DNA from 3 places in the Staphylococcus sp. mip270_02 genome. Region 2 is predicted to be linked to each of the others. Evidence: predicted binding sites of a transcription regulator. Region 2 holds the regulator's gene; each other region holds the start of a gene.
What was found. Region 2 encodes CtsR, which represses protease genes until heat stress. Its sites were predicted from a motif close to ATGGTCAATAAAGGTCAAACA; they were not measured.
Positions count from the first base shown of each region.

Region 1: the regulator CtsR is predicted to act here: its motif matches at 1,542-1,562, upstream of clpP (ATP-dependent Clp endopeptidase proteolytic subunit ClpP).
Region 3: the regulator CtsR is predicted to act here: its motif matches at 1,758-1,778, upstream of clpB (ATP-dependent chaperone ClpB).

Region 1 is NZ_CM132934.1:2,526,387-2,529,678, reverse strand. Features, by position in the region: gene ACW5YJ_RS12050 (helix-turn-helix transcriptional regulator) at 354-551, shown strand; gene def (peptide deformylase) at 571-1,113, shown strand; tRNA gene ACW5YJ_RS12040 (tRNA-Arg) at 1,382-1,453, opposite strand; gene clpP (ATP-dependent Clp endopeptidase proteolytic subunit ClpP) at 1,608-2,192, shown strand; gene ACW5YJ_RS12030 (hypothetical protein) at 2,448-2,657, opposite strand; gene ACW5YJ_RS12025 (TIGR01777 family oxidoreductase) at 2,680-3,292, opposite strand, start outside.
Region 2 is NZ_CM132934.1:2,913,806-2,917,097, forward strand. Features, by position in the region: gene ACW5YJ_RS13980 (protein arginine kinase) at 1-730, opposite strand, end outside; gene ACW5YJ_RS13985 (UvrB/UvrC motif-containing protein) at 723-1,274, opposite strand; gene ACW5YJ_RS13990 (CtsR family transcriptional regulator) at 1,291-1,752, opposite strand; gene ACW5YJ_RS13995 (NupC/NupG family nucleoside CNT transporter) at 1,909-3,123, shown strand.
Region 3 is NZ_CM132934.1:2,383,589-2,386,880, forward strand. Features, by position in the region: gene clpB (ATP-dependent chaperone ClpB) at 1-1,709, opposite strand, end outside; gene ACW5YJ_RS11270 (nuclear transport factor 2 family protein) at 1,997-2,422, shown strand; gene ACW5YJ_RS11275 (SDR family oxidoreductase) at 2,518-3,222, shown strand.

The DNA.
Region 1 (3,292 bases), 390 kb from region 2:
TTCTTAATATTGAAATTGAAGGAATTTTTTGATAAATTAAATATAGGCTCTATAAGGAGCCACGTATCCTAATAATTCGACACTTTTATGCTCACTTATATTAGTGGGCATTTTTATGTTTATTAAATAATCATATGGGTATTTAATATCTATAACTCTTTTGCTAGATTAGTTATTGTATTCCATAAGTTAAAGACAGTCGTTAATTCGGCTGTCTTTTTTGTGGTATAATTCAAATGTAGATTTTTATGTCGTTAAGGGTTCCGAGACCTAACGTCAATAAAGCAATTGGAATAAAGCATAATTTCATGTTATCTTAAATGTAAAACTTATTTTACATATCAGGAGGGAATATGAAGAATCGAATAAAAGAATTCAGAAAAAAATTTTCTATTAGTCAAGACTATTTGGCAAAGAAATGTGATGTTAGCAGGCAAACAATAAATGCTATTGAAAATGATAGGTATGATCCTGAGTTAAAATTAGCATTTAAAATATCTAAAGTTTTTAAGAAGAAAGTTGAGGATATATTTGAATACAAAGCTTTATAAGAGTAATTATATTATTACTATGAAGGATATTGTAAAAGAAGATAATGAGATGCTTTATAAAAAGACAAAACCTTTAGAAATGCCATTAAGTGAAAATGAATTTATACTTTTGAATAATATGATGCTTTTTTTAAAAAATAGTCAAAATGAGCAAAAAAGTAAAAAGTATAATTTAAGACCTGGGGTTGGTCTATCAGCTAATCAATTAGGATTAGATAAAAAGATGTGCGCTATATATTTAGTAGATGAACATGGTGTAGAACATGAATATTTTTTTATAAACCCAAAAATTATACGAGAGTCTGTTCATAAAATTTACCTTCCACAAGGAGAAGGTTGTTTATCTGTAGATAGGCCTATTTATGGAATAGTACCTAGAAATGAGCGTATAACTGTTAAATATCAAAATTCATATGGGGAAGAAAAAATATTGAAGCTTAAAGGACATGCTTCAATTGTAGCTCAGCATGAAATAGATCATCTTAATGGAATAATGTTTTTTGAACGTATTGATAAAATAAATCCGTTAGTACCTCCTAATAATGCAACATCTATTTATTAAAGGAGTAACTATGGAATTTAGAAACGAATGAAACAAGGTTAAGAAATGGGAATCGTGATATAGACAATTTAACTTTAAAGACAACAGAAAAGCTATACGAATATGCAAAAGCCCACCTAAATGAATAGGTGGGTTGTTTTGTCATTTGGGTCCCTTAAAAGTCCCTAAAATTTAGTTTTATATAGTTAGTAATGTTAATGTCATATAGAAAGAATGCCGTCATTACAACATTCTTAATTTTAAAAAGTGTGTAATTATATCTTATAAGTCCCCTCGAAGGGAATCGAACCCCTATCTTAAGAACCGGAATCTTACGTGTTATCCATTACACTACGAGGGGATAAAAAACACATTACTCTAAGTGTACAAATCTAAATGCTTTCGGTCAATAAGAATAATTTAACTTTCATAAAAAAAATGAGCGTTATTTTTTGACCATGTTTGACTTTTGAGTTAAAATAAGTTTATCAATTAGAAATAAGGAGGCAATATTAATGAATTTAATACCTACAGTAATTGAAACAACAAACCGTGGGGAACGTGCCTATGACATTTACTCACGTTTATTAAAAGATCGTATTATTATGTTAGGTTCACAAATCGATGATAATGTAGCAAACTCTATTGTTTCTCAATTATTATTCTTACAAGCACAAGATGCTGAAAAAGATATCTATCTTTACATTAACTCACCAGGTGGTAGTGTAACTGCTGGTTTCGCAATTTATGATACAATCCAACACATCAAACCAGATGTACAAACGATTTGTATTGGTATGGCTGCGTCTATGGGTTCATTCTTACTTGCAGCTGGTGCAAAAGGCAAACGTTTTGCACTTCCAAACGCAGAAGTAATGATTCACCAACCATTAGGTGGTGCACAAGGGCAAGCTACAGAAATTGAAATTGCTGCTAACCACATTCTTAAAACGCGTGCTAAATTGAATCAAATTTTAGCAGAACGCACAGGTCAATCAATTGAAAAAATTGAAAAAGATACAGATAGAGATAATTTCTTATCTGCTGAAGAAGCAAAAGAATATGGTTTAGTTGACCAAGTGATGGTTCCTGAATCATAGTATTACAAATTGTGAGGTTATCGACAAGCCGTAAATAGAGTTGCAAAGCTTGTTTTTATGTAGTCCGGGACGTAAATAGTTGTCCCGGACTTTTTTATGTGCATTTATTTTAATAGTGATGTTTTATGAATTAAACCACTGAAATATTTACTGTTTATAAATATTGATATTAAGTAAATTCACATAAAAAGATACAATAAATGAAAAACCAACCAAATGCATAGATAGCACTTGACTGGTTTTTCGAAAAGTATATTAAGAATCTTGGAATGTATTACTTTTGGAAGAATTTTTACTGTTAAAGAAAAGTTTTAGTGCAAATGCAGTAACAACGATTCCAAAAACGATTAAAAAGGATGAAATAATGAGCATCGGCGTGGATTTTTCAAATGCAAAGCCACCGTTTAGTAACAAGAGTAAACCAGAGATTAAAAGTAATACATGTGTTAAACGATCATGTTTCATTTTAAAATTCAGTCCTATTCAATTAATGTACTAGATCTTCTAAAGCAATTTTTAAATCTGGATATTTAAATTTAAAGTCAATTGCCTGTAATTTGTTAGGGATGACCTTTTGAGTATCAAGAATAACTGTAGACATTTGACCTAAGATAATTCGTAATGCTAATGACGGGACCCATGTATAATGTGGGCGATGTGACACACGCGCAAGAGTGTAGCCAAATAAATTTTGATGTTCAACGATTGGCGCAGTAAAATTAAATACGCCTTGTGCATCTTCAGTGTTAATAGTATGGAGAATTGCTCTAGTTAAATCGTCAATGTGTATCCAAGAATACCACTGTCTTCCTGAACCAATCTTACCACCAACATAGAATTCATATGGCAGTTTCATCATTGGTAAAGCACCACCTTCATTAGATAGAATCATACCAAATCTACCTATAACTACACGTGTACCTAATGATTCGAATTGACGAGCAAGACGCTCCCATTGATAGACTACTTCTGATAAGAAATCAAATGGTAATGTTTTGTATAGTTCAGTATATGTGCGATATAAATCGGGTTTGTAATAACCGACAGCACTTGCGTTGAAGAATACTGAAGGTTTTTGTTCGCGACCATCAAATAATTCA
Region 2 (3,292 bases):
GCATTTCTTCATTAATAATTTGCTGCACTACCTCTGATAAGCTTTCAATGATTTCTTCCTCTGTTTTGCCTAAAGTAAGTTGGTTTGAAATTTGGTATATATGGCCATAAACTTGAGATCCTTCTCCATAAATACCTCTAATTGTAAAACCAAAACGATTAATTGTTTGAGCAATGCGATTCATACGTTTCATTATTGTCAATCCAGGCAAATGCAACATGACACTGGCACGCATGCCTGTCCCAATATTAGTAGGACATGTTGTCAAATAACCTAAAGTTTCGTCAAAACTTACATCTAATTCACTATCAAGTTGATCATCAATTTCTGAAGCTTTTTCGTATAGTGTTGATAGTGATAAATCGTTACCCATGGCCTGAATACGTATATGGTCTTCTTCATTAACCATAATACTTAAAGATTCATCTTCATTGAGTAATACGGCAGAAGCAGGTTGTCTTATCAATTCAGGACTTATAAGATGTTTCGCGACAAGCTTGTATTTACTTTGTTGATCCATTGAATCCAAACGTTGTACAGACAAGTCAGGAAGCGCATCTTGTACGTCGTTAATTATTCGAAAACCATCTTGTTCTGACAAAAACATTAATGGGTGTACATGATTTTCTAAATTTCTTGCTAATCGTATTCTCGAAGACATCACAATTGGACTTTCTTCTCTATCACGCATCCATTCACTCATGTATGCACTAATATCATTTTTACTCATCATGTTTCACCTCGCCATCTTCTTTCAATGCTTTAATTTCGTCACGAACAACGGCGGCTTCTTCAAAGTTTTGTTCTTCTATCAGTTGTTTTAAATATGAACTTTTTTCTTCTAATTGTTTTTTTAATGCTAATTTTCTGTGTGAAGAATGTGGTGTTTTTCCTACATGTTCGATTTGACCACCTTGCACACGTCGTACAATATCGACAATGTCATCTTTGAATGTAGCATAGCAATCTGAACAACCAAATTTACCAACATGTGCGATATCTTTTAATGTCATATGACAAGTTGGACATCGTTTTTCTTCTTTAAAAGCAATTTCATCAAAATCGATACCATGTTTAGCAGCTAAGTGTTGTAAGATTTGCTTCACTACAAATGCGCCTTCAATGTCATCTTGCGATTGAATTTGCTGATTTTGAGTCCATGGGTTACCGCCTTGTGCGCATGTGGCACAAACCCATTTTTCATTTATACCATCTTGACCTTTCACTGCCAATTTCACTTCTGCTTCATTCAAATGACAATTCTCGCATAGCACGACGAAACACCTCACTTTAATAATAATTTATAACATGCAATAACCGTTTTATAATATTTGCTCGAATAATATCTCTCGATAATACATCCATTTTTAATGTCTCTCTGTCTATAACGGCGTGTATCATTTTTGCTTCACGTTCATTAATGTAATTTTTATCTAATAAGCCATCTACAATGTAATAAGCTTGCTGTTGTGAAATAGATGGACCAACTAATTGAAGTAAATGATTAATATAACCTGTCTCATCTCTATTTTCAATTTTGGTGATTCGAATATATCCGCCACCACCTCTTTTACTTTCAATCTCATAGCCGTGCTCATTTGTAAAACGTGTTTTGATTACATAATTAAGCTGGGAAGGCACACAGTCAAAGCGCTGCGCAATATTGGCACGTTGAATTTCTACAACGTCTTCATTGGTGTCTTCAAATAACTTTTTAATGTATTGTTCTATGATGTCAGACATGTTGTGCATGATTATCACCTCTTTTGACCTTCTTTGACTATATTATATGACCAACTTTGACCTTTTTCAACCAATATGTTTTAAAAATTTTTAATTAAAGATGTAAGTGCTATCTAATTTATTGTATTATAGGAGTTAAGAAAAATTAAAAGGGATGAATGACTTATGCATATTATTATTGGTTTAATTGGGATAGCAGTGTTTCTTGCATTGGCGTTTCTATTTAGCTCAGATAGAAAAAATATTCGTTGGCAATATGTCGGTTTACTACTTGTAATACAACTAGTATTCGCATTTATTTTACTCAAAACTAAATTTGGTATTACGGTTATCGGTGGCATATCAGACGGTTTTAATTATTTACTAGCAAAAGCAGCAGAAGGTGTGAACTTTGTATTTGGTGGATTTGAATTTGTAGATCCTAAGAACCCACCCTTCTTCTTTAATGTATTATTACCAATCGTATTCATTTCAGCTTTAATTGGTATTTTACAATATACAAGAATCTTACCTTGGATTATTAACGTTTTAGGTTTAGCCATTTCAAAAATTAATGGTATGGGTCGCTTAGAATCATATAATGCTGTTGCCGCTGCAATTTTAGGGCAATCAGAAGTATTTATTTCATTGAAAAAGGAATTAGCACATATTCCTAAACAACGTCTATATACATTAACAGCTTCTGCAATGTCTACAGTATCAGCTTCAATTATCGGTGCTTATTTCACATTAATTGAACCACGTTTTGTAGTTACAGCAGTTGTATTAAATCTCTTTGGTGGTTTCATCATTGCTTCTATCATCAATCCTTATAAAATTGATGCAAAAGAAGATAAACTTATCGTTGATGAGAGTGAATCAGGTAAACAATCATTTTTCGAAATGTTAGGTGAATATATCTTAGATGGTTTTAAAGTTGCAGTCATTGTAGGTGCAATGTTAATAGGTTATATCGCTATTATTGCTCTACTTAATGGTGTCGTTAGTGCAATCTTTACCGGTTTATCTGGCGGCAGTATCACTTGGGACTTCCAAACACTTATCGGATTTGTCTTTGCACCATTTGCATTTTTAGTTGGTGTACCTTGGGATGATGCAGTACAAGCCGGATCCATCATGGCTACTAAATTACTGTCAAATGAATTTGTTGCAATGCAAAGTTTAAGTGAGATTAAAGATATGAGCACTCATGCTAAAGGTGTTATTTCTGTATTCGTAGTATCATTTGCAAACTTTAGCTCTATCGGTATTATTTCTGGAGCAATTAAATCACTTAACAATGAAAAAGGTGATATTGTAGCTCGTTTTGGACTAAAATTATTATTCGGTGCTACACTTGTTTCATTTATTTCAGCAGCTATTGCCGGATTCTTTATTTAAAAATGTAACTTGGACATAGATATCTGCAAACATAAAAAGCTTATTCGTTCGATTTAAGTACATTTTATATAATACCAACTATTTACATTACAAAATTAAAATATTGCTACATACCACAAAGCAAACTAAAAAACACATTTCCTATCTCATGGAAGTGTGTTTTTTAATA
Region 3 (3,292 bases), 530 kb from region 2:
AGTATATCTGAAAGGTTCAACAGTTTCTCTCTTTCAGTTTCTACAAGTTTCGAAACCGGAATACCTGTCCATGAACTAACAATATCTCCAATTTCTTCATCAGAAACAATTTCACGAATAATACGTTCATTATCTCCATTTTGTTCATTTTGGAATGCATCTTCTAACTCGCGTAATTCTTTTTCTAATTCTGGAATTGTACCATGTTGTAGCTCAGCTGCTCTTTCTAAGTTGTAATTATTTTCAGCATCTTCTAATGCTTTTCTATTTTCATCTAATTCTGTACGTTTTTCTTGTAACTTAGCAATTTTTTCTTTTTCTTCTTCAACACGAGATTGAATTGCATTTTGTTTTTCTTTTTCATTGGACAATTCTTGTTGTAACTCTTGCAAACGTTGTTTGCTTGCATTATCTGATTCATTTTTCAATGCACTTTCTTCGATTTCTAACTGCATTACACGACGATTAACTTGGTCTAATTCTGTTGGATTAGAACCCATTTCTGTTCTAATTGTCGCACACGCTTGGTCAACTAAGTCGATTGCTTTATCTGGAAGAAAGCGATCAGTGATATAACGGTCTGAAAGTTCTGCAGCGGCTACTAATGCTTTATCTTGAATACGTACACCATGATAAACTTCATAACGTTCCTTCAAACCACGTAAAATTGAAATTGTGTCTTCTACATCTGGTTCCGATACATTTACTTTTTGGAAACGACGTTCTAAAGCTGAATCTTTTTCAATATATTCTCTATATTCATTTAGTGTTGTAGCCCCAATACAGTGCAATTCACCTCTAGCAAGCATTGGTTTCAACATATTTCCTGCATCCATTGCACCTTCTGTTTTACCAGCTCCAACAAGCATATGAATTTCATCTATAAACAGTATAATTCTACCGTCTGAATCTTTCACTTCTTTCAATACTGCTTTTAGCCGCTCTTCAAATTCACCACGATATTTTGCACCTGCAACAAGTGCACTTAAGTCTAATTCAAATATTGTCTTATCTAATAACGACTCAGGTACGTCTTTTCTAACAATCCTCTGCGCTAAACCTTCAACAATAGCTGTTTTACCGACACCTGGTTCACCGATAAGTACAGGGTTGTTTTTTGTTTTTCTACTTAAAATTCTAACGGTATTTCTTATTTCTTCGTCACGACCAATCACTGGATCCATATTACCTTGACGTACTTCTTCAACTAAGTCTCTACCATATTTTTCTAAAGCTTCATAATTTGCCTCTGGATTTTGTGTTGTCACATGGTTTCCCCCTCTTATTTTTTTAATAATTTCTACAATAATTTCTTTTTTATTATCTACATATTGTTTTGTCGTCTCATCAATGTCCATTGCAGCTAATATGATATGTTCCATTGAAATGTATTCATCTTCATATGATTTCATATATGATTCTGCACTATTGAATAATTCATTTGTTTTTGGACTAATATATTGTCCGTATTGAATATTATCGCCCTGTACGGTTGGATAATTTTTCAATTTATTAGTATATGCATTGTTTAAATGTTCAGTATCAATATTAGCTCTTTCTAGCACACTTTTAAATAAACTTTCGTTTTCCTCAAGTGCTGCTATTAACACAGCTTCGATTTCTATATTTTGGTTTTCATTTACTTTTGCTAATTCAACTGCTTTTTGTAAAGCCCCTTGAATTGCATAGGTCATTTGATTAATATCCAAAATGATTCACCTCACCATTTAGTATTTGATCAAGCGTCTTTAAGTTTGACTTTGACTTTCTTTGACCTTAAATATATTATAATACTTCTTATTAAATTAATCAATAATAAAGGTTGCTTTTTTATATTCTTTTCATGAGATTTGAAAGCTTACTACACCCTATATTTTGCCTGTTTAACATAAAATAAAACATGCATTTTCCATTTGATTAACTAGTAAATACAAATAAAGTTCTTAGGATTATGTTACGATTATTGTAAATGGTCATTATAAGGAAGTGTGTTTACATGGAACAAGAAATTAAAAAGCCAATACCGCCTTTCAATAAGCAGACAGCGTTGGAAAAAGTTAAGATAGCTCAAGATGCATGGAATACAAGAAATCCAGAAAAAGTTTGTCTCGCTTATACGGAAGACTCAAAATGGAGAAATCGTACTGAATTTTTTGAAGGACGCGAAGCAATCAAATCTTTTTTATATAGAAAATGGAACAAAGAACTTGATTATAAATTAATGAAAGAATTGTGGTGTTACACAGATAATTTGATTTCTGTTCGTTTTGAATACGAATGGCGAGACGCAGAATCAAATCAATGGATGCGCACCCATGGCAATGAACATTGGGAATTTAATAAAAATGGCCTCATGACTAGAAGAGATATGAGCGCAAATGATTACCCAATTAGCAAAGAAGATAGAAAATATTTGGATTAAATATAGATTAATGAATCTTACTATGAGTAATTCTATTTTTATATTTATAGAGAAAATAAAGACCCTTTATACTGTTAACCAAAGGAGATTATAACATGGATCAAAATTCAATATATAAAACTGCATTAGTGACAGGTGCGACGAGTGGTATAGGTAAAGCCATCACACAGAACTTACTACAAATGAATATGAACGTTGTAGCTGTAGCTAGAAATCAAGATAAATTAAATAGTTTAGCTGCCGAATTAAATAACGACTCTACATTACTCACAATACAAGCAGATGTTTCTAATAAAAAAGAAGTAGAATTTGTAGTTAAACAAGCCGAAACGCGTTTTGAAACAGTTGATGTGCTTGTTAACAATGCCGGGAAAATGGGTTCTAGTAGGGTCTTAGATGGTTCGGTATCAGATTGGGAAGATATGATTGATATAAATATTAAAGGTTTGCTTTACGGTGTAAATTCGGTAGTTGGAAATATGGTCAATAATCAAAAAGGTCATATTGTCAATATTTGTTCCGAGTCAGGATTTGAAGTTATTGAACGTTTATCTGTTTATTGTGCTACAAAATTCTCTGTACGAGCTATTTCTATTGGTTTAGAAAAAGAACTAGCTAATACAGGTGTACGTGTAACAAATATATCACCAGGTATGGTGGAAACGGAACTTAGTTCGAAAAGCCCCTTTGAAGAAAACAGAAAAAAATTAAAACCTATAGATATTGCTAACGCTGTATCCTATGCTATTTCTCAACCAAAGCATGTTAATGTTAACGAAGTCACTGTGCGCCCCTCTTAAAAATATTAAATTATAAAAAAACGTATGCTAAGAAAATAAGTGCTTTCTTAGCATACATTTTTAGATTCTA